One region of the Halobacillus sp. ABH2_015 genome, then DNA from elsewhere that is predicted to be linked to it. Evidence: predicted binding sites of a transcription regulator. Region 1 holds the regulator's gene; the other holds the start of a gene.

Evidence for each region. The regulator NrdR, encoded in region 1, represses ribonucleotide reductase genes. The targets are predictions, from matches to a motif close to AACACNATATATNGTGTT.
Region 2: ACXAD6_RS11405 (vitamin B12-dependent ribonucleotide reductase) is a predicted target of NrdR. The motif match lies at 13,560-13,577, and genes of this name have one in related genera.

What each region holds. Positions count from the first base shown of each region.
Region 1 is NZ_JBSWUG010000002.1:2,386,302-2,402,107, forward strand. It holds gene ACXAD6_RS12685 (M42 family metallopeptidase) at 1-704, opposite strand, end outside; gene ACXAD6_RS12690 (dUTP diphosphatase) at 787-1,272, opposite strand; gene ACXAD6_RS12695 (sigma-w pathway protein ysdB) at 1,384-1,794, shown strand; gene ACXAD6_RS12700 (TVP38/TMEM64 family protein) at 1,832-2,404, opposite strand; gene ACXAD6_RS12705 (DUF1294 domain-containing protein) at 2,443-2,715, opposite strand; gene rplT (50S ribosomal protein L20) at 2,802-3,158, opposite strand; gene rpmI (50S ribosomal protein L35) at 3,189-3,386, opposite strand; gene infC (translation initiation factor IF-3) at 3,420-3,923, opposite strand; ribosomal protein L20 leader region at 4,005-4,129, opposite strand; gene thrS (threonine--tRNA ligase) at 4,404-6,350, opposite strand; gene ytxC (sporulation protein YtxC) at 6,685-7,494, opposite strand; gene dnaI (primosomal protein DnaI) at 7,651-8,583, opposite strand; gene ACXAD6_RS12740 (replication initiation and membrane attachment family protein) at 8,601-9,953, opposite strand; gene nrdR (transcriptional regulator NrdR) at 10,012-10,476, opposite strand; gene ACXAD6_RS12750 (cytosolic protein) at 10,516-10,890, opposite strand; gene speD (adenosylmethionine decarboxylase) at 11,058-11,435, opposite strand; gene ACXAD6_RS12760 (glyceraldehyde-3-phosphate dehydrogenase) at 11,665-12,699, opposite strand; gene coaE (dephospho-CoA kinase) at 12,830-13,429, opposite strand; gene ACXAD6_RS12770 (manganese efflux pump) at 13,442-14,038, opposite strand; gene mutM (DNA-formamidopyrimidine glycosylase) at 14,083-14,922, opposite strand; gene polA (DNA polymerase I) at 14,939-15,806, opposite strand, start outside.
Region 2 is NZ_JBSWUG010000002.1:2,141,846-2,157,651, reverse strand. It holds gene ACXAD6_RS11495 (MBL fold metallo-hydrolase) at 1-402, shown strand, start outside; gene ACXAD6_RS11490 (DUF2626 domain-containing protein) at 444-689, opposite strand; gene ACXAD6_RS11485 (Spx/MgsR family RNA polymerase-binding regulatory protein) at 1,028-1,411, shown strand; gene ACXAD6_RS11480 (hypothetical protein) at 1,448-1,786, opposite strand; gene ACXAD6_RS11475 (competence type IV pilus minor pilin ComGF) at 1,794-2,243, opposite strand; gene ACXAD6_RS11470 (prepilin-type N-terminal cleavage/methylation domain-containing protein) at 2,197-2,529, opposite strand; gene ACXAD6_RS11465 (competence type IV pilus minor pilin ComGD) at 2,516-2,893, opposite strand; gene comGC (competence type IV pilus major pilin ComGC) at 2,940-3,242, opposite strand; gene ACXAD6_RS11455 (type II secretion system F family protein) at 3,260-4,312, opposite strand; gene comGA (competence type IV pilus ATPase ComGA) at 4,272-5,267, opposite strand; gene ACXAD6_RS11445 (shikimate kinase) at 5,358-5,840, shown strand; gene ACXAD6_RS11440 (YqzE family protein) at 5,891-6,076, shown strand; gene ACXAD6_RS11435 (YqhG family protein) at 6,092-6,907, opposite strand; gene ACXAD6_RS11430 (DEAD/DEAH box helicase) at 6,904-8,547, opposite strand; glycine riboswitch at 8,708-8,795, shown strand; glycine riboswitch at 8,799-8,886, shown strand; gene gcvT (glycine cleavage system aminomethyltransferase GcvT) at 8,951-10,051, shown strand; gene gcvPA (aminomethyl-transferring glycine dehydrogenase subunit GcvPA) at 10,073-11,422, shown strand; gene gcvPB (aminomethyl-transferring glycine dehydrogenase subunit GcvPB) at 11,415-12,875, shown strand; gene ACXAD6_RS11410 (rhodanese-like domain-containing protein) at 12,932-13,312, opposite strand; gene ACXAD6_RS11405 (vitamin B12-dependent ribonucleotide reductase) at 13,684-15,806, shown strand, end outside.

The sequences.
Region 1 (15,806 bases):
CCAAAAGCAATATCCGGGTTGATCAGGTTGGCGGATGTGCGGGCACCGCGGAGACCGACCTCTTCCTGAACCGTTCCGACACCGTAAACCGTATTCGGGTGTTTTTCACCTTTCAACTGCTTCAGCACTTCAATCGCAATGGCACAGCCGATGCGGTTATCCCATGCTTTAGCCAGCAGCATTTTTTCATTTTTCATCTGTGTGAATTCAAAATATGGAACGACAGAATCTCCCGGCTTCACACCGAATTCCATTGCCTCTTCACGGCTGGAAGCGCCGATATCGATGAACATATCCTTGATTTCCACAGCCTTCTTACGCTGCTCCGCAGGCAGGATGTGCGGTGGTTTCGATCCGATCACACCGGTGAGGTCACCATTGCGTGTCATGATCGTGACACGCTGGGCGAGCATAACCTGACTCCACCATCCTCCCACGGTCTGGAAGTAAATATAGCCATGATCATCAATGCGGGTAACCATGAATCCTACCTCATCGAGGTGACCGGCAACCATAACACTCGGGCCCTTTTTATTTCCTACTTTCTTCGCAATCAGACTTCCAAGATTATCTGTGAAGACTTCATCCGCATAGGGAGTGATGTACTGCTTCATGACGTCACGGGCTTCCCTTTCGTTTCCCGGTACACCTTTCGCGTCCGTCAGATCTTTCAACATCTGCAGTGTTTCATCTTTTTTAGCCATATGTATTCAAATCCTCCTTTTTCTATCCATTGTTATTATAAACCTTTTGAAGCGATTTCACAAAAATTCTGCCATTTTGTGATCAATAGCCCTGGTCCTGTCTTTTAAAATTCACTTCATTTTTATTTATATACGCTTCTTTCAGTTCCTCTGCCGTAATTCCGATGGTCCGCCCTAAGGATACGTAGGCACGAAACAGCTTTTCGTAGTTTCCCTTCGTCTGTTCATGACGAAACGTCTCCACACTGCTGTATACGTCCAAAAATGCTTCCGTCTCTGTCACAGAACGGTCCTCTTCTTCCTGGCTGGTATAGCGGAAGCCCAGATCCAAACCAAGGGACAACAGGAAATGAACCCCATCTACATACTCTTCCTGAATGACCGATGGATCGCTCGGCCCTTTCGTACTCCAAAATTTAAAGCAGCGTGTTTCATTCGCCAGCTCCCCAAGCTCTACAAATAAGGCCAGGATTTTGGATTCGACATAAGCGCTTTTCTCCAAATTGTGCTGCTGTTCAATATAATGATCCAGTTTTTCCTGCATCTGATATAACGATTCCCAAAACATTGGTTGTCCCTCCTAAAAAAATCATCGATAATAATGTATCATTTTCTGAAACAAAAAGACATGCTGATACGTATAGGAGGCACGTACCTTCAAGGAAGGAGTCCGATGTTCATGATCATCCTTTTGTTCAGACTGCTGCTGCTTCTGGCGATAGCCTTTATTATGTACACCGCTTATAAATTCATCGTCAATCCAAGGAGAAAGCTGGATCTTGCCCGGGATAAAAAAGAATTTTACTTTCATGATAACCAGGAAGATACGAAAGAGAATTTCCTGATGACTTTGAAAGGTCATGTGTTTGAAGGGGAAAAATATTTAGGGACAACCGAAGATGCCTTTGAGGTCGTTACGATCAATGTAAGCGCCCACGACCCGAACAAGCTTCAAGGGCTCGAACGGGAGGATATATACTTTATGGAACAAGAAATCCTCCTCCGTTATCCGCATGCTTCCATCGAATGGAAGTACCCGATCAACCGGCTGATTATCCATCCCTTGAAAAATAACGATGACTTCCATTAAAACAACCCTCTGCCCTTTGCTGCAGAGGGTTGTTCTTTTATGGATTCGTCTGGAAGAAATCGTTCCATAGAAACACTTCACTTTTCTTCCGGATCATGAAACTTACACCAACAAGCGCGCCTGAAAAAGCGACCATCATCGGCAGCGAAAAAAGCGTGACCCACTGACCGACAGAGGTGTAAATAAAGGCAAGCGGAAAATTAGCAAATAAAGATGATTTCGCATAATCCTTAAAATCTGCGCTGCTCTCAATAAGACAATACGACAACAGGTGAAAGTGAATAAAAGGAACAAGACGCAGCACAGCTACCTGCTTGACGGACAGGGATGCCTGTTTTTTCATCCATCGTTCCTTGATTCCCGCCATCCTTTTCATCACCCAAGGCACCATACGGATCGTCCGGTAAAACAACAGGCTGGATATCATCGTTCCAATCACCGAGTACGCGGTACCCGCAATCGGTCCGAACAACACGCCTCCGGTTATGCAGACAAGCATGACCGGGAGAAACAAAAAAGGCCGAAGCAGATGAATTCCGATAAACAAGAGCGGCGCCCAGGCTTCCTGATGTTCCAACCATGCCAGCACTGCTGTCGTTGTCCCGCCCACGTCAATCCCCTCCCTGCCTACATCTTATGACAGGATACTCAGGTATAGAACCGCACGTACAAATACCCGGTCAACACGAGATGCGCGGCTATGAGGAATGGGAAACCGACGGCAAACGATTTATGCTTCGTCTTATGACGAAACACCTTCATCCCGAGTACTCCTCCTAATGCGCCTCCCAGCAAAGCTGCCATCCATAACTGCTTTTCAGGCACTCTCCACTTCTGTTCTCCAGCCCTCTTTTTGTCCACCCCCATCAGGATAAACAGCCAGATATTCACTCCGAAGTAATACAATCCTGCATACATCATCACCTTCACGCTCCCCTTATGTATTCGAACAGGGTATAAAAAAAGAGCCATTTCCAACCGGACGGAAATGGCTCTTTCTCATAAAATTACTTAAGAGCAGATTTTGCTTGCTCTGCAAGACTTGCGAAACCTTGGGCGTCGTTGACAGCAAGGTCAGCAAGCATCTTACGGTTCACTTCGATACCCGCAAGTTTAAGACCGTGCATAAGACGGCTGTAGGAAATGTCGTTCAAACGCGCTGCAGCGTTGATACGAGCGATCCAAAGCTTACGGAAATCGCGCTTTTTCTGACGACGGTCGCGGTAAGCGTACTGTCCTGATTTCATTACCTGCTGTTTAGCAGTTTTAAATAGTGCATGTTTTGAACCATAATAACCTTTTGCTAGTTTAAGGACACGGTTACGACGTTGACGTGTCACTGTTCCACCTTTTACTCGTGGCATGGTAATCCCTCCTAATTAAATCAGTCTTTATTAGTCTTTCGGAAGCATATGCTTGATACGGCGGTAGTCTCCTGCAGAAACCAGTGCCTCTTTACGAAGCTTACGCTTTTGCTTAGTTGATTTGTTCGCGAACAAGTGGCTTGTGAAAGCGTGGGAACGTTTCACTTTACCTGTCCCAGTTTTTTTGAAGCGTTTTTGAGAACCTTTATGGGTCTTCATTTTTGGCATGTGAATTTCCTCCTTTAAACTTGATACTTTGTCTTACTTCTCACCGAGAGGAGCAAGCATTAAGAACATGCTGCGACCTTCCATTTTAGGCTTGGTCTCAACTTGGGCGACATCTTTGCACTCTTCAGCCAGGCGTTCGAGTACTTTCTGCCCTAGTTCTTTGTGTGTGATGGCACGTCCGCGGAAACGGACAGATGCTTTCACTTTGTCACCTTTAGACAAGAACTTGCGTGCGTTACGAAGTTTTGTGTTGAAGTCGTGGTCTTCAATCCCTGGACTGAGACGCACTTCCTTCACTTTGATGACGGTTTGTTTCTTACGAGCTTCTTTTTCTTTCTTCTGCTGCTCGAAACGATATTTTCCGTAGTCCATCACTCGGCAAACCGGAGGCTTCGCATTTGGGGCCACCATAACAAGATCAAGATTTGCGTTTGCTGCAATATCAAGCGCTTCGTTACGGGATTTAACTCCAAGCTGCTCACCATTCACGTCGATCAGACGGACTTCACGGGCACGGATTTTTTCATTAACGTTCATGTTATCCTTGCTAATATCGAGCCACCTCCAAATAGTTTTAGAAAACTTATATGAGATCTGTCATCGACAAGATTCCTGCTGAAAATAAAAAAAGTGTCGGTACATATTCTGCACCCACACGTATCCTAACATTTAAGGAATTAGTGACCTGCCAACTGCTTTATCAGCGTCGATCAGGTGAGAAGCGGGTGCTCCTACTTGTCTCTAGATCCGTTCATTCAGTTACCTAAACAATAATAGCATGCCTGATGATGCATGTCAACAATCAAATGTTGTTTATCTGACTACCTAATCAAGGATAATCGAAATCAAGATAAAAATCAATCCCTTTCCTGCAAACCAATACCTGGAGAAGAAAGAAGCGGCCTCTGCCCGTGGATAACCAGCGTGAAAACAAAGCGAGATAAAATGATAAAAACCCATACCAGGATGAAAACTCACCTTGGTATGGGTTTACAAAAACGTCTCCGCTTCATCGGATTACTTTCTCAGAAGCTTCTGCTCAATTTCATTTTTGATTTCAGACTTGAATGTGTCTACAGATTTTGTAGCAGAGTCCTGTTCTCCGTATCGGCGGACGTTTACCGCATGGTCTTCGATTTCCTTATCTCCAACGACAAGCTGGAACGGGATTTTCTGCATTTGTGCTTCACGGATTTTATAGCCGATCTTTTCATTCCGCTCATCCACTTCGACACGCACACCGGCTTCCCGAAGTTCATCTTCCAGTTTTTTCGCATAATCCAGATGGACGTCGGCAGATACAGGAATGATTTTCGCCTGGACAGGGGCCAGCCATGTCGGGAAGACGCCTTTGTATTCTTCAATAAGGAAGGCAACAAAACGTTCCATCGTCGACACGACACCACGGTGAATAACGACCGGACGGTGATCGGCTCCATCCTCCCCGACATATGTCAGATCAAAGCGTTCCGGAAGGTGGAAGTCCAGCTGGACCGTCGAAAGCGTTTCGTCCTTACCAAGCGCTGTTTTCACTTGAACATCCAGTTTCGGACCGTAGAAAGCAGCTTCCCCTTCGGCTTCCACATACTCCAGTTTCATGTCTTCCATCGTTTCTTTCAGCATCCCCTGCGCTTTATCCCACATCGCATCATTGTCGATGTACTTCTCCTTATCCTCCGGGTCACGGTAGGACAGACGGAAGTAGTAATCGTTGATACCGAAATCACGGTAGACTTCCTGAACGAGACGGACTACACGCTTGAATTCATCTTTCAGCTGATCCGGGCGGGCAAAAATATGCGCATCATTCAATGTCATGGCACGCACACGCTGCAGGCCGGCAAGAGCTCCGGACATTTCATAACGGTGCATCGTACCCAGCTCAGCAATACGGACAGGCAGGTTCCGGTAGCTGTGCATCTGATTTTTATAAACCATCATATGGTGCGGGCAGTTCATCGGTCGAAGAACAAGGTCTTCGTTGTCCATTTCCATTGTCGGGAACATATCATCCTGATAGTGATCCCAGTGTCCGCTTGTTTTGTACAGGTCAACACTTCCCAGAACAGGTGTATACACGTGATCATATCCCAGGCGCTCTTCTGTATCTACAATGTAACGCTCAATCGTGCGACGAATGGTCGAGCCTTTTGGCAGCCACATTGGAAGTCCCTGACCGACCTTCTGATTGATCGTAAAGATCTCCAGTTCCTTACCGAGCTTACGGTGATCGCGTTCCTTCGCTTCTTCAAGCATCTGCAGGTATTCATCCAGATGGGCTTTTTTCTCAAAGGCCGTTCCGTAAATACGTTGAAGCATTTGGTTGTCGCTGTCCCCTCTCCAGTAGGCACCGGAAATGCTCAACAGCTTGAAAACCTTGATTTTACTTGTCTGTGGAACGTGAACGCCGCGGCAGAGATCAAAGAATTCCCCCTGCTGATAAATCGTCACCTGTTCGCCTTCAGGGATAGCTTCGATCAGTTCAAGCTTCAGCTCATCGCCGATTTCCTTATACTTTTCGATCGCTTCCTCTCTTGAAAGCTCTATGCGTTCGATTTCGTGGTTTTCATCTACAATCTTCTGCATTTCCTTTTCGATCTTCGGAAGATCTTCCGGTGTCAGGGATTCCTCCATATCGATATCATAATAAAACCCATTCTCAATGACCGGACCAACGCCAAGTTTGACGTTTCCATAAAGGCGTTTAACGGCCTGTGCCATCAGGTGGGCTGTAGAGTGGCGCACCACTTCCAAGCCTTCTGGATTTTTATAGGTAAGAATCTCAATTTCCCCATCCTGTTCAATCGGACGTCGCAGGTCGTAGGGTTCGCCGTCCAGCTTTACGGCCAGGGCCTGCTTTTTCAAGCCTGAAGAAATCGATTTAGCGATGTCTTCACCTGTAGTCCCTCTCTCAAACTCCTTGATGTTTCCGTCTGGGAACTTGATTTGAATCGCATCCGCCATGTGTAACACTCCTTTTCTAAATAAATATAAAAAAACGCCCATCCCTCAGCATAGTGCTAAGGGACGAGCGTTGTCTCTCGTGGTTCCACCCAGGTTCCCGCATCCTCGCAAGGCTGCGGCTTCATTATCCTTAACGCGGATCAGTCGCTGTCCATTACTCTGAATCATTTCACAGACAGGGCTCCAAGGTGGTAAACGATAAGCCGTTAAGAAGGAGCTTCCAGCCGATGACTCCCCTCTCTGATCATACGCCACTTTCCGTTCGTATCCTTATCAAAGCCATTGATTTAATATGTACGTATTATATCCATTTGCGAAAAGGAAATCAAGGGCTTTAAAAAGGAAATTGCGATTTGGGCTTCCAGACAGCCTTTTCCTCAAAGATATTCATCAGCAGTTCCAAATTGGAATTCTCCGCCTGATCGGAGTAAATAATGATTTCCTCTGGAGCATGGACGAGCGCCGGCGTGACCGGCCATTCAAGAGGAAGATCAGACACGGCTTCATCCGGGTACTGCTTTTGGTAGAGACGCGTCTCCGAATCACTCAGCGGATTGCCTTCATCATGGAAGTAAGTCAGTCCACGGTCATCGAGAATATGAAGAAGCTGCACCCCCGTATCCTGATGATGAACACGGTGACGCCACGAATCGACCAGCAGCTGATACGATTCCTCCTGCTTATACTCATCAATGACCTTGCCTGTGTAATCCGTCAGGCACCTGTGGACATGTGCCAGACAGCCGGCACTCAAGTCATCAAACAGGACGGTATCCCTTACATGCACGTACTCCTGTATATAGGACTTGATGTAGTGGTGAATAGGCGGAAGCCGCAGACCCGCAGGAGGATGGGAGTCAAAGTCCTGCTCAATCTCAAGAATGCGCTGAATTTCATCGGCATCCTCGAAATGATAGGAGAACCGGAGGACCCCTTCCATCCAGGCAGGAATTTTCCTTTTCCTGACAACATGATGCAGCGCACGCACGACATCCACATAGGCCGACTCCCTTGAGGAAGCATGCATCAATGTGACAGAAAAATGTTTCCCGTTCTCCTCATAAACCCACAGCTTCTGCTCGGAAACGATGGCATTATAAAACGTTTCGGCTTCCAGACGCTTGGAAAAAGATAAGTCAAACACCAGAATTCCCCCCTCATCCCGACTTTCCATCCTATGTCTATCATCAATGCTTCCCGGAAGCATAGAAAATATCATCAAGACCGGCTCGTCTTTTCTTTGTTATATTTATGAGAGGGATAGGTAAATCATGTCACTGACCTTCCTGTTCGCAAAGATTTATGAACGTCTGTTCTGACCGCCGACATAAACCGTTTCACTCAGCTGTTTGATCCGTTCGGTAATCCGCTTGGCTTTCACTTGTTCCACATCGCCGCGGCTGCTTGTCATCAACACTTTTTCAAGTTCGTTCAGCGTATAGTTGGACGTAAAAAAGACGGGCAGACGCTCCATCATCCGATAGTGCAGGATACTGCCTAATATCTCATCCCTGAACCAGGCCGACTGGGATTCTGCTCCGATATCGTCCAGCATTAACACCGGCGTTTCCTTAAAGGCGGTAATTTTATCATTGAGGGAATCATCTTTGATGGATGATTTCATTTCCCTTACAAATTCAGGCATATAAATGATCATCGATGGGATCTGCTTGTCACTGAGAGCATTGGCAATGGCCCCGAGGAAATACGTTTTCCCTACACCGAACGGTCCATGGAAATACAGGCCTTTTGCAGGAAGCTCATCCCCGAGCGTTTCAATGTACTGGACGGTTTGCGCTACCGCCCCTCCGCGGTCGGGGTCTTCCAGATCCATTCGTTCCAGCGATGCTTCCAGGATTTCTCTCGGCATATGCAGGCTGCTTACCAATGATTTCTGATACGACTGCTGTTCCTGTGAACGCTGGCGTCTGCATTTATCATAAATCAGTTTGATGTCGGTTCCCTCCACCTCCAACGATGGAACGTATCCGGGCAGGATGTTGATACACCCCTCCCTCGACGGACATTTTTCGCAGTTTTTCGATTGGGTCTGGTATTCATAAAGCTTGATCAAATGCTTCTCCACCGCTTTTTCATCCAGGCCTTCATTTTCATGCATCAGACGCTGGACTTCAGCAGAGCCCAGGACTTCCGCTTTCATTTGATTGTAGCGCTGCTGAAACTGCTTGTTATCTTTCATCCATTTTTTCAACGATTGCTGAATGGGCTCCATTCCATTCACCCCTTACTCTAGTTTCCTCTATTGGTCAGCCTCGCGATTCTGGCTGCGATATCTTCTTTATCGACCTGAGGCTCAGCAGACGCGGCGGCAGGCTGCTTCTCTTCCTGTTTATTAAACCAGACAGGAATAACTTCGTCTTTTTGGGAAGTCCGCTTCTGTGTTTTCTGACGGCCCCACTGCTGATATTTCTGATGTTCTGCCTTGGCCAGATTCATGGCCTGGCGCACAGTGGTCACGTTTTTACGCGCCCAATGACTGGCGATTTTTTCCATGTAGGATTTCGACAGTTTCATATCCGTTTTCAACATCACATAATGGACAAGCACGTTCATAACCCCAGCTGTGATGCCTTGTTCGGTCATAACATCCCGGATCAGCTTCAAATCCTGTTCCGAGGCACGGTTGCCATTGGACAAATCCTCAAGGAGCTCCCTCGGAGAAATCTGCTCGAGCATTTCAACAAACTGGTCTTCCTTGGATCCTGTCGTCTCTTTTTCCATGGAGGCCCATTTCTCACGATCATCGACAGAGGCGGGCTGTACATTTTTTTCTTCTTTCATAAAATCGTGACAGGCAGCCTTAAACTCTTCCTCGACCAAGCAGTGATTTTCATCTATAGCCCATGTCACCGCTTTTTCCAATTCCACGTTGGACAAATCATACAACGTCGCCAGCTGAATGATCAGTTTCTTATTCCGCCCCGTCAAAATCCGTTCACTTGGATACATTCTCTTCTGAAGGGCTTGGCGGAGCCAGGTGAAATCGACGCGGCTTTCCGAGGTTCGTGGACCGCGGTATTCCTGAAAACGCTTCTGCTCCGCAATCACTTCGGTTTCCCTCTGCACAGACTCTATCATTTTATGATGAAACACTTCGTCGAAAGAAGCCGTGATTTCTTCATATCCTTCCACCGAAGGCTCAGGCTTAACAAATCGGCTTTTTACCTGTTCATACTTCTCCTGACCCAACTCATGGGTCAGGAGAAGCGCGAGCATGTCATCCTGGAAAAATTCCTCCGGCGTAAAAGGGGGATGGACCGCATATATATAGACGGTCTGATCGCTCTCTTCGTTCGACCGAAACGTTCTCAGCAATCCAAGAGCCTCCAGCCTCCCCCTGGCTTCATAAATTTTATCCAGAGGAGCGGAAAGGTAAGCCATCAATGAATGGTGGGTCTGAACCGTATCCTGATCCGCAAGATCCGCTTCAGAAAGCAGTATATGGTAGAGAGATACAGCCAGACGTCCAACAATCGGTTGGTATAGATGGGATAACGAACGATGAAAATTTCGAGGCATTTCTCCGCCGTTCCTGATTTTAAAACCGTCTACAGGCAGCAGTCTGCCAATGGAATGATTCATCGTCTACACCTCCTTCGTTCATCCAAATCTATGAAAAAGAAAATGAGCCGGCTCAGGCTCATTCGTCATGATCATCTTTAATTAATTCCTTCAATTCGTCAATAAATACGTTTATATCCTTAAACTGCCGGTAAACGGACGCAAACCGGACGTAGGCCACTTCATCAACTTCGGAGAGACGGCCCATGACCATTTCACCGATATCCTCACTCAGCACTTCTGAAACGCCGCGGTTCCTCAGTTCCTTTTCAATATCAAGCGTAACGGCTTCAAGCTTTTCCACTTCAACCGGACGCTTTTCACAGGCTCTGATCAACCCACGCATCAACTTTTCCCTGCTGAATTCCTCCCGCGTTCCCTCTTTTTTCACGACAATCAGAGGGACCTCTTCAATCCGCTCAAACGTTGTAAAACGAAAGCCGCACTGTTCACACTCTCTCCGTCTTCTGATTGTCTGACCTTCCTCTATTGGTCTTGAATCGAGCACTTTCGTGCTTTTGTAGTGACAGTTTGGACACTTCACCTTTGATCAACTCCACATCGTCTTCGTTTCATCATCTGATCATCCGGGATCCACAGCTGTAAACTGCCGGTCCAGCTGTTCATAGAACTGCACGATCAGATTACGGCTGTAGCCGAAATCCACAGGGCCTCCTGAATCAGTGGTGACCGAAAAGTCCACGGCCGTGCGGAACGGACGGACCATAATAATTGTTGCGACAACAAACGCCCGCCGCTTTCCTCTATAAGTGATCGTCAGTTCTCCGCGCTCCCTGGAGACGGCTTTGATCTCAGATGGTGAAGGGAACATTTCTTCCACGGCGCGGAAAACCTCATCATGCTTGGCTTTGTAATAGTGTGTGATAAGGGCCGTGTCCTTATGCTGTTCACTGGTTTCGGAATGAGTGCTGAGATACCTGGAAATAAATGCTTTCACTAATCTGACTCCTTCAGTCCATTCGACATAATCTTAATTTATTTTAACATGACTTTAAAAAATTAGAAACGGTTTTACAGAAGGAGAGGGCAGACAGCCTGATCCAATAGGTAAGCAGAAAAAAAAGCCATGCAGAACCTTCTGCATGACTTTCTCGTTTTGTGCGTTTACAGAGCACGGGCTTCCTTGACTTCTACAGGACCCATTCCTCTTGGTACTTCAACCGTTTCATTCCGGCCGGCTTCCAAAGCTTCCACAATGTAGTGCGCAGCTACATTCGGATCGATCCGGTCTCCACACGTATACACGTCAATGCTTGCATATCCGTGCTCCGGGAAGCTGTGTATCGTCAGATGTGACTCTGAAATGATAACAACTCCACTAACACCGTGAGGGGCAAACTTGTGAAAAGCCACCTCTCTCACTTCTGCACCGGCTTTCAGTGCAGCATCAACAAAAACCTGTTCTATATACGACATATCGTTCAATTTTGATTCATTACAATCCCATAATTCAGCAATTACGTGTCTTCCCATTGTATCCATAACGGATCCCCCTTTGTACATTAACTTCTTCCCCTCTGAAATTGCGGCCATGTACTACCACGGGGGAAAGTTAGTCCTGAGAGGTCCTAACCCTTTGAGTAGACATGAAGATTTTTGAAATTCAGAAGTTCAAAAGAAAGTATAAAGGGTTTATCCCGTTTTTGCAAGATATATTTAAGAAGCCTGAAAAGGGCCGTGAAGAGTCTTCACCTGGAATCAGAGGCGTCTTTTAAGACACTCTCGCCGTCCTTTCCTGTTTCAATAATTTTCCCACATATTTCGCCAGATCAACAACGCGGCAGGAGTAGCCCCACTCATTATCATACCAGGCAAGCACTTTCACTTTTGAGCCTTCCATCACCTGTGTGGACAGCCCATCAATGATGGCGGAAGACGGAGAGGTCGTGTAATCGATGGATACCAGAGGTTCATCGCTGTACTCCAGAATGCCTTTCATGTCCCTCTGTGAGGCAGATGCGAACGCTTCATTCAACTCTTCCTTCGTAACCGCTTTCTTTAGATCGACGACTAAGTCCACTAAAGAGACGTTCGGTGTCGGTACACGTAAAGCCATTCCATTCAACTTTCCCTTCATACTTGGAATGACATCTCCCAGGGCTTTGGCTGCCCCTGTGGAGGTCGGTATGATCGACTGTGTACACCCTCGGGCTCTCCGCAGATCCTTGTGAGGGTTATCCAGGTTCTTCTGATCATTGGTAAATGAATGAACCGTCGTCATCAAGCCGTTTTCAATACCGAATTCATCTTCCAGCACTTTGACTACCGGCGCCAGACAGTTGGTCGTGCAGGAAGCATTGGAAATAACATCATGCGTTTCAGGGGAATAGGAATCCTCATTGACCCCCATCACAATGGTCGCATCGACTTCCTTACCCGGAGCTGTAATGATGACTTTTTTTGCGCCTGCATCCAGATGGAGAGCAGCCTCATCCTTCGTACGGAACTTCCCGGTAGCTTCGATTACGATGTCCACACCAAGCTCTTTCCAAGGGAGCTCAGCCGGGTTTCTCGTAGAACAGAGCTTGATTTTCTTCCCATTTACCATTAACCCTTCAGGAATCGTACGTACTTCTCCGTCGAATCGTCCATGAACACTGTCATATTTCACCATGTGAGCGATCGTTTCAGCAGGATAGCTGGCATTGACAGCCACAAGCTCCACGGTATCATCTACTGCCGCCTGTCTGAATACCATACGTCCGATTCTTCCCAAGCCATTAATGGCGATCTTTGTTTTCCCCATGATGTTCCAGCCCCCTATATATGATATACTTTTTGGATCATTTCTAGGAATAGTATAACATATTGTAAGCGCTTTTGAAGTGGGTTCAATAATTTTACACAAAAATAACACGTCTTTCTCAGACGTGTTATTATACGAGGTCCCACCGGTGAAGTATGTCTCTTAATTGGAGAAAGCTTTCCTCTTTTGTTCCATTATTATCGATCACCGCATCCGCCATTTCCGCTTTGCGGGTGACAGGAATCTGCGAAGCGATCCGCTCCTGCGCATCTTCCCTCGATGAGGCATCCCGTTCCATCAGCCTTTGGAGCTGCGTTTCCTCATCGACCGCAACGACAAGCACCTTTTCTACATAATCCGTCAGTCCACTCTCATATAGAAGGGGAATATCCAGGACGACAGCATCGGCTTCTTTTGTTTTATAAGATTCCCGCCGCCGGATCATTTCTTCCCGGACACGAGGGTGAACGATGCCGTTCAGTTCTTTCCTTCGTTCTTCACTGCTGAAGATCACCTTCCCGAGCTTTTTCCGGTCCAGTGTTCCATCCTCAAAAAGGACGTCTTTCCCAAAAACCCGTACGATGTCCTCGTAGGCGGGCTCACCGGGGCGGACGACATCCCTTGATATTTGATCCGCATCGATGACAGGAATCTCCCACTCATCGAACATGCGGGATACGGTACTTTTTCCACTTGCGATACTACCGGTTAAACCAATGACCAGTGTCATAAAACCCTTCCTTTACGATAGCTTGATCAAGCCGATGATTATTAATAGAACCCCCGGGAGAATGGAGATGCTTTCCACCCTGTTCGTCAGTTTTGCACCGGCCATCATCCCAGTTCCAAGCATGAGAAACGTGGATGAAGCGATAAGCCCACCCGTCAATAGAACGGGAAGACCGATCAGCGCTCCGCTGATGCCCGCCCCTATAGTATCAAGGGAGAGGGCGGTTCCAAGCAGCCACACTTCTTTTCCTTGAATCCCTCCGGACCTATCCACATCAGCGGTCACCGGATCATTCAAAACTTTTGCAGGGTTCAGCCAGGGGTCCTGCTGATCCTCAGTATGTTTTTTAAAAAACTGTCTTAAAAAATAAATGCCGATGGCAATTAAGGCCACCGCTCCAGCCTTTTCCGCCATCTCCGGTTTGACAACATGAACGAGCAGCTGACCAAAGTAGGAGGAAAGAAGAAAAACCATACCTGAAACAGAGGCAATCACCACAATGCCCCAGAATGCGAGTTTTACTTTTTTCAACCCGAGCACACAGCCAATCCCGAAGCTGTCGACACTCACGGCTGTCACAAATAAAAAAATGAACATCCCGATGCCCATACCGCCCACTCCTTTAACATGGAAGTGGGATAGTATATGGCTGTTTATTCAGATACGTGAAGCGGCTGGCAGACTGGACAGACGTGCGTGCCCCTGCCGGCGACTTTCGTTTTAACAATCGGTGTCCCACAGTTCAGGCACTCCATATCCTGCTTTCCATACACACGGAGCTGCTGTTGGAACATTCCGATTTCACCCTGGCTGTTTAAGTAGGAGCGGATCGTCGTGCCTCCCTGCTCAATCGCCTCCAGAATGACAGTGATGCTCGCTTCCCGGATGCTTTCGGCCTCTTCTCTCGTCAATGTATTGGCAATTCTCTCCGGGTGAAGGCCGGCTCGGAACAGCGCTTCGTCTACATAGATATTGCCAAGACCGGCAACAATGGACTGATCAAGGAGCACCGCCTTCATGTTGCGGCTCGTTTTCAGCAGCCTCTGATGAAAATAATCGAGGGTGAAAGCTTCGTCAAAAGGATCGGGACCGAGCTGGACCAGTGGTTTATTCAAGGCTTCCTCGCCCTTTTTAAACGCATGCATCGTCCCGAACTTCCGGACATCGTTGTAGCGGAGCTCTGTTCCATCTGTAAAATGGAAAATCACATGGGTATGCTTCGGTTTCTCAAGTGTTCCATCATAAACGCCGAATTTCCCCTCCATCCGCAGATGGGAAACGAGGGCAATGTCATCAAGGTGGAAAATGAGAAACTTCCCCTTACGATCGATATCGATGATGGACTGTCCTCTAAGCAGGTCACCGAAGGCATTGGGATCCTTCGGCTGTTTAATGATGTTCCCCCAGAAAATGGAGACATCCTTTATTTCTTTTCCTACGGTTAAATGCTTTAAAGTTTTTCTTACAGTTTCCACTTCTGGTAATTCCGGCATCTTTCATTCTCCTTACTTATTTCGCATCGTACCATGTATTTCCATAAGAGGAATCCACTTTCAATGGTACATCAAGCTCTACGGTGTTCTCCATAACGTCTGCGACGAGCGTTTCCAGCTTTTTAACTTCGGCTTCCGGCGCTTCAATGATGAGTTCATCGTGCACCTGCAGGAGAACTCTTGCTTCCATCTTTTCTTCCTGGAGCTTTTCTTCCAGATCGATCATGGCTTTTTTAATGACATCGGCCGCACTTCCCTGGATCGGGGTATTCATTGCCGTCCGTTCAGCAAAGCTGCGCTTATTGAAATTCCGGCTTGTAATATCCGGAAGATAACGCCGGCGGTTCATGAACGTCCGCACATAGCCCGTTTCCTTCGCTTCACGGACAGACTCCTCCATGTAGGTTTTGACTCCCGGATAACTTTCCAAATATTTATCAATGAACGCCTGCGCTTCTTTTCTCGGAATACCGAGACTCTGAGACAAACCATAATCGCTGATTCCATAGACAATGCCGAAGTTGACGGCTTTCGCCTGTCTGCGCATGTCACCCGTAACGTCCGGAGCCGGCACGCCGAAGACTTCCGAGGCGGTCTGCGTGTGAATGTCCTTATCCGCCCGGAATGCTTCAATCAGCTTCTCATCCCCTGCAATGTGAGCCAGCACACGCAGTTCAATCTGGGAATAGTCACTGGCAAACATGACCCAGCCTTCTCTGGACGGAATGAACGCCTGGCGGATTTTCCGTCCTTCCTCAAGCCGGATCGGAATGTTCTGCAGGTTCGGATCCGTGGAACTCAACCGTCCTGTCTGGGTAAGCGCCTGATTGAAACGGGTGTGGATCTTACCGGTATCTTCATGAACGACCTTCAGCAGTCCTTCG
Region 2 (15,806 bases), 240 kb from region 1:
GTGTACATACACGAAAACGAAGCCGGGTGGCTCGGAGATCCTGAGAAAAATGGTTCCCAGCTGTTTGGGCTTGGCCGGATAACAGCGGCTCCTGCGGATGAGTTCCTTAAGGAAGGGCCAATGGAATTGGAAGGCTTTCCGTTTGAAGTGCGTTTTACTCCCGGTCATTCACCGGGCAGCGTGTCCTTTGTGTTTAGGAATCAAAGGTTTACCATCGCAGGTGATACACTCTTCCAGCGCGGCATTGGGAGAACGGACCTTCCTGGTGGAAGCCGGGAGGTGCTGGAGGAGAGCATCCGGACGCAGTTGTTTTCGCTGCGGGCGGATATGCGGATTTTCCCCGGACATGGCCAACCGACTACAGTGGGCGAAGAGATAGAGGAAAATCCTTTCCTTAACTAAAAAAAAGCTGTTATCCATAGAACTGGATAACAGCTTTTTTTCTAGTGTCCACCAAACCCCGGTACCAGAATAAACGAACAGTAGTAAGTAAAACCAATCATAAAGACTGTCAGGTATGAGAAAAATATGTACACATACATACGCTCTGACAGCTTAAGATACCCAATAGTAAGGAAAAAAGCCGTTTGAACTAGTGAAAGTAGAGATGCTTCCACCATATCACCGGTATAAAACATGACAGCGAAAATACCTGTCCAAAAGGCCAGAACTCGAAACATACGATCCATGCTTTTTTCCCCCTCCTTTTCTGTCGTTAAACCATCACCCATATTATATACGACCCTGAAATAATTGTAAATAAAACGGATACATGTTCCTTTGTGTAGTATGTGTATATCCATTTACACTTACTCGTAATCGTCCTGATTCAGTGTGAACTCTTTACCTCATCCGATCTTTCATGGATCTTGCTTGTATTTTTCGATGAGTGCTGCGTAATTATGCAGAAAAATGCCTTATAATTGTGAACATTTTATGTCAAGTGAAGAAATGTGTTTAAAATATTGTACAAAGGTTATACAATCACTGTACAACGATAAATAACACACAGCGAGGAGAGCTGAGCATGGAAGAGTTAAAATTTTATACCTACCCGAGTTGCACGTCCTGCCGACGCACGAAGTCATGGTTGAACAGTCAGGGGGTCGTTTTTAACGAACAGCACTTGTTCCGTGAAACTCCTACAGCCGATGAACTGAGACAGATTCTCGCCCTTACAACAAACGGAATTGATGAAATACTAGCTAAAAGAAGCAAGGAATTCAAGGCTTTGGATATTGATGTAGACGACCTTTCCCTCAATGAATTTTTGAACCTTGTGATTGAAAAGCCGAAATTGCTGCGCCGTCCGATTTTGACAAATGGCGAAAAGCTTGTCATTGGCTATGATCCAGAGGGACTGCGTGGAATTACAGATAAACGCGTGGAATACACAGAAAAAATTTCATGAACTTACTTAATGGTGCACCTGAATGGAGGTGCATTTTTATTTGTCTGGATATTGGTAAGTGACAACATATTTACTTCCCGATTGGTTCACGGATAATTCCCAGCTGCACTTCCATAAGGCTTCGGTTTCTTTCCTGCATTCCGCAGCGGCTGTTCCGTTCGCGGTGTGGTAGGAATAGGGAAAAACCGCCTCGCTATCTGGTACCTGTGCCAGCTCAGTGTTGATGTAGTGCCGTGCTCTCTCCAGCAGATGCTTTTTTGTAATGCCATATTGGTGGCTTTGTGTAAGCCTGTGGTGGTTTTCAAAGGAAGCAGCTGTGTATGATACAAGAAGGACAAAGACAAGGGTAACCATCAGGACCCAGGGGAAAATCATACCGGATTCACTTTTTGTGAGGCAGGTGAACCACCTCTTCAAAAGTTTCCTCATTTGTTAAACCCACCTCTACAGATACTATAAAGTCCTTTTCGGTATACGACAGGTTTTTAACGTTTTCCAGAAGGATTTCGTATCCCTTTCCATTTACTGTACGTTTAATCGTGGAGCCATTTTGGGAGATTTCGATAGTCCGGTCATCCTTGTCTGTAACGACAAGGACGTCCCGGGTGAAGGTATACGTCTTGGACTGACTTACCTCCTCATAAAGAACATGGGTGAATTGTTCCGCAGCAAATTCCTCTGTATAGCTGCTCATACCTTTGATGAGAGGAAAGACGGGACTGATGAAGGCTGTTACGATGGTCAGGATTGTCAGACTCAGAACAACTTCCGTGAAGGTATAGCCCTTATTCCGGCGGAACATCATACAGGCAGAATTCATTTTCGCGATCATTGATATCCTTCCAATAGGCACAGCCCGTGCCACCGCCTTCCTTTGTGAATATCAGTGTGACTGGATTTTGAATTTGATACACTTTTGTATAAGGGTAGGGCCGGTTCTCTTGGAGGTGAAGGTGATATTCATCGTATAAAAGGGAAACAGCTTCCCGTTCCCATGAAAGAGCGGCCCGGCCGTTTTCGAGTGAGATAAGAGCCGGGAAGAGGGTGAGAAGCAGCACCAGCAGGACACTGAACGCTGTAACGGTTTCCAGAAGAGTGAACCCGTTAGAGTTCCTCAATTCTCATCCTGCTCGTCCCAAAAGGGAACGTGATTTTATACGTAGCATCAAGTGATGAAATCCTCATCGTCCCGGCTTTCCGGATGGTCCCCTGCTGGTTGAAGTAAACGTTATAGGGAAGTGTCAGCATTTCAATCGTCCACCCTTCAGGCAGTGTAGTTTTTGTGATGGTTTCCCTGTGAAGGGAGTCGTAAATGTAATAGTATCCCCGGCTTGTATTAAAACGGAGTGAATGGTACCCATGATCGTTCATGGATAAATGTTGAATGAGGTATACATCTTCCTTGAATTGTTCCAGGACCTGCGTAGTCTTCACTTGCTCATAAGTGGAGTGGTGGATCGGAGTCAGGCAGAGAATCAGCACAGACCATGTGAGCAGGACGAGAAGCGTTTCTGTCAGGGTAAATCCTTTATTCCCCCGCAGCGTCCACTACCTCACCGTTTGTAATGGTCAGGGCTGTACCATCTGGACATTCGGTTGTCTTGATGTATTCAGCTGTTTTCAACTCTTCGATGGTCGGAACAGCATTGTTTTCGACTTGATAAGCTTCCATCTGAGCTTCCACCGTCACTTTTAAGGCGTCACACCCTTTAGTTCTGATATTTTCTGTGTTCTGCGACAAGTTGGGGATGGTGATGATCAGCAGAACAGAAATCACGAGCAGAACGATCAGCATTTCTATCAGCGTAAACCCTTTTTCATTTTTCCACATAGGTCGATCTCCTTTATTTATAATTGATTCATCCATTGGTAGAGGGGCAGCATAATAGCGGCGTAGACCATTACAATGACAAAAGCAATGCCGACAAAAAAGACAGGCTGGATCCATTGGATGGATTTCTGGATTTTTTCCTGCATGAGGGTCATGAGAAACTCCGAGAACAGATCCAGTTCGTGCATGAGAGCTTGCATATCATTGGTATGATGGAACACATCCGTCAGTTCTTTTCGTAACAAACGGCATTGGTGAAGGGAAGCGGATATGGTGCTCCCTTCAGACAGGTTTTCGAGAATGTTCGTACAATAGTAGGACAGGATGTCATGCTGCTTGTGCTCCTTGACGAGCATGAGGGCATCCTTCAGAGGGAGTCCGGCTTGGAAAAGGGAGGCCAGATGGGAGGAAAAGAGAAAAGAAAGCCTGTAGGAATGATACATACGCAGTGGAGCAAATCTTTCGATTACCTGCATTTTTTTCTCAAACGGCAGCATTGGAATGAAAACAGCGAGCCCTGCTCCTAGAATAAAGATAGCGGCAAACAATATAGCAGCGGTGTTTAAGCCATGGTTCATAAGGTGCATAAGCGTCAGAGAAGAACTTTGCTGATCAGCAAACAAGGTAGTGAAATTAGGGATGATCGTCCTTTTCATAATGATAAAAGTAAGGAAAAGGAACAGAAGAAGGAACACGGGGTAGCGGACAGCCGCGAGAAATTTCTCCTTGTATTCTTTCTTCATAAGCAGAAGTTCACGGCACTGTTTAAACGTTTTTGGCAGGTCATCCTGGTACTGACTGAAGGAGAGGTACTGGGTGACGGTATTGGAAAAATGGGCTTTCTCCAGCGCAAGGCTTAACGTGTCACCTCCTTTCAGCACTTCAATCAATTGATGACTGACTGGCTGGAGGCGCGCGTCCCATCCTGTCATAGAGAGGGACTCGAGCAGGGGGTATCCTTTTTCGAGGATATGACTCAACCTGTGAAAAAAATCGATCTGCAGTTGAATGGAAGGGCCCGGTGTTCGTTTAATCGGCCATTTCTTCCTTAGAAATGAAGCCGAGCGCATAAGCTTTCCTCCTTAGTTGTTCGAAAGTATAAATAGAGGAGGGACTCCCGTTCAGAGCCCGGAGCAGCTGACCGCCCTCCAGTGTTTCAAGGATGGCCGCACGTTTAGGAAGGCGGTCTTTTCCAGTAAGGGAAACCAGCTGCTGAGCGGCGATGGCCAGGAGTGTCTGTTCCATTTCCACTTGTTGAATGTTCATTTCCCTCAGCCTGTGCAGGGTTCCCTCGGCATTTTTAGCGTGGATTGTACTAATGACGAGATGCCCGCTTAAGGCCGCTCGGAAGGCGAATTGAGCGGTTGCCTGATCGCGTATTTCACCAACCATAAGAAGATCAGGATCATGTCGGAGGGCTGCTTTCAACCCGGTATCATAGGTGATGCCCGCACGCTCATTCACCTGTACCTGAATAAGGTTGTTAATATTTTTCTCAATAGGATCCTCGAGTGTGATGGCCTGATACGAACTCTGCGTCATCAAGGCTTGAAGAAGGGCATATAAAGTGGTGGTCTTTCCACTGCCGGTCGGTCCTGTGAATAAAATCATGCCGCTGCGGTGATGAAGCCATCGTTTCAATCGTTTTCCTTGATGAGGGAAAAGAAATAACTGTTCCAGCGGGGTATGATCCATAGGATTGAGGATTCGGACAGCGAGGCTTTCGGAGTCCTGGATAGGAAGCGTAGAGAGACGGAGGTCAAAGAGGCTGCTGCCGGAGCGGTGTTGAAAGGTCCCGTTCTGCGGACGTTTCTGCTCACCGATATCCATCCCGGAAGTGAACTTAAAGTAGGAGAGTGTTTTTTGGTACAAAGGCATAGGAAGACTGGAGTGGAAAATTCTTTCGCCATGGATTCTGAAATAAATGGAGCATGATTCGCGGTAGGGGGAAAAGTGGATGTCCGAGGCGGACTGCTGAACTGCGGAGACGATCAGGTCATAAGCATAAGTCGCAATGGATTTCAAAGGGTTATCACCTCATTTATATCGTGGTTAAATAGAAGTATTCGACATAAAGTGAAAATATCCTGCATGAAAATAGGAAAGGGGAACAAAATGATTTATTTAATTGGTTTTATGGGAAGTGGAAAATCAACCATCGCTTCAAGGCTTGCAGAGAAACTACAGTGCTCCTGCATAGAAATGGATGAAAGTATCGAAAAGCAGGAGGGGATGACTATCCCGGAAATGTTTGCTCAGCATGGCGAAGGCTATTTCAGGGAAAAAGAACGGGATTTTCTGCGAGGCTTAGAGGATGAAGCCGTTGTTTCCACCGGAGGTGGTGTCATATTGTCCAAGGAGAACCGTGAGATGATGCGGGAGGGTACCGTGATCTACCTTCATGCCGGATGGGACACCATTGTGCGTCGATTGAAAAATGATACATCCCGGCCGTTATGGTCAGGGGATGAATCGGAGAAAAAGCAGCGTTTTGAAGACAGGCTTACCCTTTATAAGGAAGCCGCTCATTACGTGGTTGTCGTGGACGATAAAGCTCCAGAAGTCATTGCTGAGGAGATTGCCGCACGTCTAAAATGATGAATTCCCGGGCATACTATTTGTAATTGATGCTTAAAAGAGGGGATTTTATGAACCAAAATGACTATGTGAAGTTTTTGACGGAGGAAATGGTCAAATACATGCAGCTGTCCAAAGAAGAAAAGAAACAGAGAAAGCGGGAAAAACCTTCAAAGAAATCGTCTGTTTACTGGTTTGGATTAATTCCTCTTGCTATACGCATGTTCAAAAGGAAACGGAACATCTCCCATCATTAAAAAAGCCGCTGTTCATCAGCGGCTTTTTTGATGGATCCACGGAGCACTTGTTTCCTGAGAAATATAAAACAAACCACCATTGACCACTTCAAGCTTAATGCAGGGCTTATAGCGGGTATCCATCTGGTCACGTTCTTTCGTAAACGATTCGAGATCGATGTCTTCCGACGCATAAAAGGATTCAAGCAGCGCTGTTTCTCTTTGTAAATGCTGATGTGATTCCACCGCCCATTGATTATTTTGTGATGAAATATACGTCTCCACGTGCTTTTCCATCCGTCTGTATGCGTTGGAAAGTGAAATGACAGGCGTCATGGGGAACGTATAGTCTGATACAGTGTTTCCGAACGGGACCGTTTCCAGTTTTTCCATCATCTTTAACATCATCGTTCCATGAATGAGATTCAATCCGATGGAAAGTGGTTCATCCCGTGCCTGTTTCCCGCGGTAATGCAGCAGGAAGTTGACGACAAGCCACGGACTTACAGCTGTATGACCTGCATTCTCCGGCGGGATGCGCTCATACAGCCGGGCAGTCTTTCCTTTATTGATGGCTGTTTGATAGAGGGCATGCAGTTTAGGTGTTCCGGCATGAAGGTAGATGCCTTGTTTCTGACTGCCATCGGTCTGGGTGAACGTGAGGCGCATCGGTTCGCCTTCGCGGTTCATCTTTTTCATATAGTGCCAGTAAAAGGGGCGGTTCATGATTTCTTCATCCATTTCACTCGTCAACTGGACGGTGAAATGAGTGGGGCCTTTTTCAAGAACCGGACAATTATAGGCAGCGAAAAAATGTTCAACAAATGCAGCGTAGGGGTGGAGAACACTCAACTCGATTCTCTCCTTTCATTAACCGTATGTTCAACGTAACTGACAAGATTTTTTAACTTAATGTCCATTTCCCCCTGACTTTCGGACTGTTTGACAATCGACTGTATCTGCTGCTCAAACGTCCCGCCGGGAATCTGCTCGAGAATGTGATCCAGATCTCCGACCGCATTCTTAAAGACCTCAATTTTTTCATACAACATCTTCATAATGTGGTCCTCAATCGTGTTTTCTACAGCAAAATTATAAATATTCACATCATATTTTTGTCCGAAACGATGAATTCTTCCAATGCGCTGCTCAAGACGCATCGGATTCCAGGGGAGATCATAGTTGATCATATGGTGGCAGAACTGGAGGTTGATGCCCTCTCCGCCTGCTTCTGTAGCGACCATCACTTGTGCTTTGTTTTGAAAAAGCTGTTTCATCCAGTCACGTTTGCTCTTATTAAATTTCCCGCTGAATGGAACAGATGTGATTCCATGCTGCTGTAAATACCACTGCAGGTAAAACTGGGTGGCTCTGTATTCGGTGAAAACGATGAATTTCTCATCTTTTTCCTTTATCAGATCCACCATACGTTCAGCTTTAATATGGTGGGGAAGCCGGCCGAGCGCCTCGATGAAATCATCATAAACCGCTTGTCTTTCAGGTGGGGCTTTCTTCTTCAATTGGGTTAGAGACATGTAACAGGCTTCCCTTGAAGAACACAGTTCTTTGGCCAGGGTCAGCCATGTGAACGAAGGATGATCAGCTTTTAACTGTTCAAGGGATTGATATAGTTCGGCTTCTTCATTTGTAAATGTCAGTCTTTCATTCCTCACCCTGCGTTTAGAGGAATCAAGCCCTGTATCTTTTCTGCGGTTGCGGATCATCAGCTGACCGACAAGGGAGTGAATATGCTGGATATGCTCTTCTTCCCGGGCATGCTTTTGATATTTCTTTTTAAAGTCCGTCAGGTTTCCTAAATATCCGGGCTTCAGGATGGATACAAGGTTAAATAAATCACTCAGCTTATTCTGGATGGGGGTGGCTGTGAGAAGAAGGCAGTAGGTCTTTTTTAAAGACTGGACAAACTGATAATTCTTCGTTTGATGGTTCTTCAGCTTATGGGCTTCATCAATGATGATAAAATCGTATTCCTGGGAAAGAATCTCTTCTCTGTGATGGTCCCTTTTAGCCATATCAATGGATGTAACCGCAACATCCCACTCTTTCCAGGACGCCTGCTTTTTTCTCGGGGATGCAGCCTGGATGTAGAATTTTTCATTCAATTCCTGAATCCACTGATTAACGAGGGATGCAGGAGTAAGAATGAGCACTTTTTCAGCTCGGCCTCGAATCATGTATTCTTTTAAAATCAGCCCGGCTTCCAATGTCTTTCCGAGTCCGACCTCATCAGCCAGAATCGCACGGCCGTTCATGTGATGAACGACGGTTTCCGCGGCTTCTATCTGATGATCCATAAAGTCTACATGAGGAAGGTGATCAAGTGCCAGCAGACCTCCGAATTCCGGCACGGTTTTGAATTGGGCAGCCTGGTAGGCCAGTTTAAATCCTTCCCAGGAGGCCAGATGTTCCGATTGGTCAAGATGGCTGGACAGAGAGTGGATGAACGTTTGATCTGGATGAATGGTAAACATGGAAACAACCCTCCGGATTCCGATATTTTAAGATTGTGAATTGTTGTAGAATTTTCGTGTTCTTTGCCGGACACGCATGATATAATGAACGGGAAATGAAGTGTCATCCATACATTACACGATAGTATGCCCGGTAAAATCTAGGAAAATACAAACGCGAATGACTGCAGAGGGAGAGACCCTTGTAAGGGCGCCGAAGGAGCAAGCAGAATTGTGAATCTCTCAGGCAAAAAGACCTCTGCAGGACGCAGCTCTGGAGAGCGTCTGCCTTCTACGGGCGGACCACCCAAGAAGCAAACACCCTCCACAGGTGTGAAACTTTCTGGTTCACGGACAGAGACTCCCGCTCATAGCGGAGGAGTCTCTTTTTTTATGGGCGGAACGACGTAAAGGAGTGGTTGAATTGACAGAATTGAAACGAACACCTTTATATCCCGAGTATGAAAAGCTTGGAGCGAAAACCATTGATTTTGGAGGCTGGGATCTGCCGGTGCATTTTTCCGGCATTAAAGAGGAGCATGCAGCGACAAGAAATGCGGCTGGTCTTTTTGATGTGTCTCACATGGGGGAAATCATGATCGAAGGATCCGACAGCCTGGCTTTTCTACAGAAAATGCTGACGAACGATGCTTCAAAGCTCGTCCCTGGAAAAGCACAGTACACGATTATGTGCTATGAAAATGGAGGGACGGTTGATGATTTGATCGTTTACCACCTTTCTGAAAACACGTATCTGTTAGTCGTCAATGCGGCGAACAGGGAAAAGGATTTGGAATGGCTTCAACGTCACGCCGAGGGCGATGTGTCTGTGAGGGATGTTTCTGATACGTATGTTCAACTGGCTGTTCAAGGGCCAAAAGCAGAAAAGATTCTTCAAAAGCTCACGGATACCGATGTGTCCGCCATTAAGTTTTTCCGATTTGAACAGGGCGTTTCCCTTGATGGAGTGCAGGACAGCGCCATTGTTTCCCGCACAGGTTACACAGGGGAAGATGGATTTGAAATCTACCTTCCTTCAGCTTCAGGGCCGGATCTCTGGCAGGTTCTATTAAAAGCAGGTGAGCCGGAAGGGCTGCGTCCGATCGGTCTCGGTGCAAGAGATACGCTCAGGTTTGAAGCGAACCTCGCTCTTTACGGACAGGAGTTGAGCAGTGATATTACGCCGATTGAAGCCGGTCTGAATTTTGCCGTCAAAATAAAAAAGGAAGAGGATTTCATTGGGAAGGAAACTCTCGTTAAACAGAAAAAAGAGGGGCCCGAGCGGAAGCTGGTCGGTATTGAAATGCTCGATAAAGGTATTCCGCGTACTCATTATGAGGTCTATGACAGCGATGAGAAGATTGGTTTTGTAACAACAGGGACCCAGTCGCCGACATTGGGTAAAAATGTCGGACTCGCTCTACTTAACCGTGCGTATACAGAGGAAGGGACAGAAGTAACGGTTCAGGTTCGGAAGAGACGCCTGAAGGCCAGGGTCGTCCCGACACCTTTCTACAAAAGATAAATACCTGAGGGGGATGGAACAATGGAATTTCGATATTTGCCTATGACGGAAAAAGATAAAAAAGAAATGCTTGAGACCATCGGTGTCCAGTCATCTGAAGAATTGTTCGCTGATATTCCTGAACGCGTAAGGTTTCAAGGTGATTTAAATATTAAGCCGCCGAAAAATGAATACCAGTTGATGAAAGAACTGGCGGATACAGCCGATCGGAACGTCAACCTCAAATCCCATACGTCATTTCTTGGAGCAGGGGTTTATGATCATTACATTCCTTCCATTGTTGACCACGTCATATCAAGGTCTGAATTTTATACGGCTTACACCCCTTATCAGCCGGAAATATCCCAGGGGGAGCTGCAGGCGATCTTTGAATTTCAAACGATGATTTGTGAATTGACAGGCATGGATGTCGCCAACTCTTCTATGTATGATGGCGGGACAGCATTGGCCGAAGCCGTTAACCTTGCTGCTGGACAGACGAAAAAGAAAAAAGTGCTTGTATCCAAAGCAGTCCATCCAGAATCTCTCGCTGTGATTCATTCCTACGCCAAGGGACCGGGGGTTGAAATCATCGAAATCGACCACAAGGAAGGTTTGACAGACCTTGAACAGCTGGAACATCACCTCGATGAAGATACAGCTGGAGTGGTCGTTCAATATCCTAATTTCTTCGGTCAGGTGGAGCCGCTTGATTCCATCCGCCACCTCGTAGACAAGCAGAAAAAGGCGATGATGATTACTTCAAGCAATCCGCTTGCGCTCGGGTATTTAACTCCGCCTGGTGCGTTTGGCTCTGATATTGTCGTCGGCGATGCTCAAGTGTTCGGAATCCCTGCCCAGTATGGCGGTCCGCACTGCGGTTATTTTGCAACAACGAAAAAACTGATGAGAAAAGTGCCCGGCCGTCTAGTGGGCCAGACGGTGGATGAGGGTGGACGCAGAGGTTTCGTCCTTACCCTTCAAGCGCGTGAACAGCATATCCGCCGGGATAAGGCGACTTCCAACATATGTTCCAACCAGGCATTGAATGCACTGGCTGCTTCGGTCGCTTTGTCGTCCATAGGGAAGCAGGGATTGAAAAAGATGGCGGCGATGAACATTAAGAAGACGTTATACATGAAACAACAGCTTCAATCCCGGGGCATCGAAGTTTTGTATAAGGGAGCCTTTTTCAATGAACTGGTCATCCGCATGAAGAAGCCTGTGAAAGAGATCAATCAGCAGCTTCTGGAGAAAGGATTTATTGGTGGGTATGACCTTGGACGTACAGATGAACGTCTGGCAGGCTGTATGCTGATTGCGGTTACAGAAATCCGTACAAAAGAAGAAATCGACACCTTCGCAGGGGAAATGGGGGATTTGAATGGCTAACCAAGACTTTCCATTGATTTTTGAATTGAGTCAGGAGAGCCGCACTGGGTTCAGTCTTCCTGAACTGGATGTGCCGGATACCGATATTGATGAGATGTTTGAAGATAAGTATGTGAGACAGGACGCACCTCATCTGCCGGAAGTCAGCGAGCTGCAGATTATGCGGCATTACACAGGTCTGTCCAAACGTAACCACGGGGTGGACTCCGGGTTTTATCCTCTTGGATCGTGTACGATGAAATACAATCCGAAAATGAATGAAGATGTAGCCAGACTGGCCGGCTTCAGCCATATCCATCCGTACCAGCCGGAGGAAACGGTTCAGGGGGCGCTCCACCTCATGTATGATCTTCAGGAAACGCTCGCGGAAATTACAGGTATGGATACCGTCACGCTTCAGCCTGCGGCAGGTGCTCATGGCGAATGGACAGGACTTATGATGATTCGTGCCTTCCATGAGGCTAATGGTGATCATCAGCGGACAAAAGTCATTGTGCCTGATTCGGCCCACGGTACGAACCCTGCCTCTGCTACGGTAGCTGGGTTCGAAGCCGTGACGGTAAAATCAGACGAGCGGGGATTAGTGGACCTTGAAGACCTGAAGCGTGTCGTAGACGATCAGACAGCTGCACTGATGCTGACAAACCCGAACACGCTCGGTCTGTTTGAAGAGGATATTGAGGAAATGGCGGCCATCGTTCATGAAGCGGGTGGCAGACTGTATTACGACGGCGCCAATCTGAATGCTGTATTAGGGTATGCAAGGCCGGGAGACATGGGCTTTGATGTTGTCCACTTGAACCTGCATAAGACTTTCACAGGCCCTCACGGTGGCGGTGGTCCGGGATCAGGTCCTGTAGGTGTAACGGCAGAGCTTGAGCCGTTTCTTCCCAAGCCGATCCTTACGAAAAAAGACGGCTGGTACAGATTCGATGATGATCGTCCACGTTCCATCGGCCGGGTGAAGCCCTATTATGGGAATTTCGGAATCAATGTGCGGGCCTATACGTACATCCGCACAATGGGACCGGAGGGATTGAAAAAAGTAAGTGAATACGCCGTTTTGAATGCCAACTATATGATGCGCAGACTGCAGGAAGCATTCGATCTTCCTTTTGACAGGCACTGTAAACATGAATTCATTCTGTCGGGCCGCCGTCAGAAAAAACTCGGCGTACGAACACTGGATATGGCTAAACGCCTGCTTGACTTCGGCTATCATCCGCCGACGATCTATTTCCCGATCAATGTGGAGGAAGCGTTGATGATTGAGCCGACGGAAACGGAATCCAAGGAAACTCTTGATGACTTTATCGATCGTATGCTTCAAATAGCCAAGGAAGCAGAAGATGAGCCGGAGACGGTTCAGGAAGCTCCTCATACGACGATTGTCAGCCGGATGGATGAAACCCAGGCAGCAAGGAAGCCTGTTCTCCGCCACCCGATGGAGTAGAGAAAAACCGGCCCCCTTCGTGGGGAGCCGGTTTTCCTGTGTTGTGATATTTTTCGTTATTTCTTCGTCTTAATTTTGCCGGTCCATTTCTTGAAGCCACCTTCAAGCATGTTCAGGTCGTTGTACCCCTTCTTATGAAGGGTCATTGCCGCACGTGCAGACCGTGCGCCGCTCTGGCAGTACAAGTAGACGGGTTTGTCCTTGCGGATTTCCACGAGTCTGTTGTTCAGCTGTGAGAGCGGAATATTTCTCGCTCCGAGGATGTGACCCCCGTCAAATTCCTTCGGTTCACGGACGTCAATCAGCTGAGCTTTGCGGTAACCTTGACGGAATTCTTCTTCAGATATCGTGTTCAAGATTTTTCTTGTTTTGAAGAATCTATACAAACCGAAAGCAATAAGTAGAACAAGTGCTCCGAGTAAGATCCATAATTCCATTTTCATTTCCCCCCTGTTTTCTCTATTCTTTTATCTATTATAGAAGGGAAGGGCGGGTATTTCAAAAAAATTTTTCTTCCTGCCTGAAAAAAATGCCGTTTTGGAGGGGATTATATCGATTTAACAGATGCAAGACAGGAAAAATCGAAAAAAAAAGACATGAGAGGTGCTTTCCTCTTATTCCCTGCTTTTTTCTAACTGTATCTTACGATTTTCTGATTGACAAAATTCAACACATTCGTTCAATAACACAATATATGGTGATCGAATAATAAACAAACACAATATATTGATTAAAAATCTGTATATGTGGTATGTTACATATATCAATTATGGAATTGGCTTTTTCAAGATAAGGGAGAGATGCGAACATGCAGACGACAACTTCTAAAGATGTGCATACAAAAATCAACATAGACCGGCTGAATGCCGATATCAAACAGTTCCCACAGGTCCACCCGGTAACGGACAACATGTCCATTACCCACAAAGGGGTATCCAGGCTTGTCATGCTCGACCGTTATGCGTTTAAAGATACAGAAAAGCTGACGTTGTCCGAAGGGGATTTTGTCGTACTTACAGTAAAAGACGATCCGAAGTTTCCGGCTCGCGGATTCGGTTTCATTCAGTCCGTTGACTGGCAGACCCACGAAGCGTTTGTAAAAGTGGAAGACGAGTTCGTGAACGTTCTCGACCGTGAGGAAGAAAGAGAGACCGGCGTCATTAAAAGAAATCTTGATACCATCGATAAACCGCTGGAAGTTTATTATGAACAAATTGCTTTACGAAATGCGACAGGACTCTCAGAGGTGGAAACAGATCCGGAAAGACAGGCGCAGAGCTTTGAGGAATTTTACGAGGAGTTATCCAGCCTGAATTTCATACCTGCCGGCCGTGTGCTGTACGGAGCAGGTTCCAATACGGATGTGACCTACTTCAACTGCTACGTGATGCCTTATATCCAGGATTCACGGGAAGGCATTTCGGATCACCGTAAACAAGTCATGGAAATCATGTCCCGTGGCGGTGGTGTCGGGACGAACGGATCGACCCTGCGCCCGAGGAACACGCTCGCCCGCGGGGTGAATGGGAAATCATCCGGTTCCGTTTCATGGCTGGATGATATTGCTAAGCTGACCCACCTGGTGGAGCAGGGGGGATCCAGACGTGGTGCCCAGATGATCATGCTGGCAGACTGGCATCCAGACATTCTTGAATTCATTATTTCCAAGATGCAGAACCCGCGTATCCTCCGTTTTCTTATTGAAAATACGGAAGATGAAAACATTAAACAACTGGCGAAGGACAAGCTGAAATTCACGCCGTTGACCGAAGTGGAAAAAGACCTTTATCAAAGTGTCGTCAATTACAAGCACATTCAGGGTCAGGGTGGTTTTACAGATCAAAGCGTGCAGGAAGCACAGGAAAAACTGGCCCTCGGCGGGACGTATTCCGTTCATAATTCAGAATTCCTGACAGGAGCCAATATTTCCGTCTGTATCACGAATGAGTTCATGGAAGCTGTGGAAAATGATGACGAATACCAGCTTCGTTTCCCTGATGTAGAGAATTACACGGGAGAGGAAATGAACGCCTATAATGAAGAATGGCATGAGAGCGGCGATGTACGCGAGTGGGAAAAACGCGGCTTCGGTGTGCGGGCCTACAAATCCATTAAAGCGAAAGAGCTGTGGAATCTGATTAATGTCTGCGCGACGTATTCAGCAGAACCGGGAATCTTCTTTATTGATAATGCCAACGAAAAGACAAATGCGACAGCTTATGGACAGAAGGTCGTTGCGACCAATCCATGCGGGGAACAGCCACTTGCGCCATATTCCGTCTGTAACCTGGCGGCCGTAAACCTGGCGTCTGTAGCGGATAAGGAAAATAAAACGGTCGATTTTGAAAAACTTACACAAACTGTTACACGTGGTGTCCGTATGCAGGATAACGTGATTGATGCTACTCCTTACTTCCTGGAGGAAAATAAAGTACAGGCCCTTGGTGAGCGTCGTGTAGGCCTTGGTGTCATGGGTCTCCATGATCTCCTGATCTATTGTGAAACAACCTATGGTTCAGAAGAAGGCAACAAACTGGTGGATGAAATTTTCGAAACGATCGCTGTCACAGCCTACCGCGCATCCATTGAACTCGCGAAGGAGAAAGGCAGCTTCCCGTTCCTTGTCGGAGCCACGGATGAAGAAACACAACAACTTCGTGAGAACTTCATTCAGACAGGGTATATGAAGCAGATGCCGGAAGACATTCGGCAGGATGTTCTGACTTATGGAATCCGTAACTCCCACCTGCTTACTGTAGCTCCAACCGGAAGTACAGGAACAATGGTAGGAGTAAGTACAGGTCTTGAGCCATACTTCTCCTTCTCCTACTACCGCAGTGGTCGTTTAGGCAAGTTTATTGAAGTGAAGGCGGATATCCTTCAGGAGTATCTGGATGCACATCCAGAGCAGGATCCGGAGCAGCTTCCTGA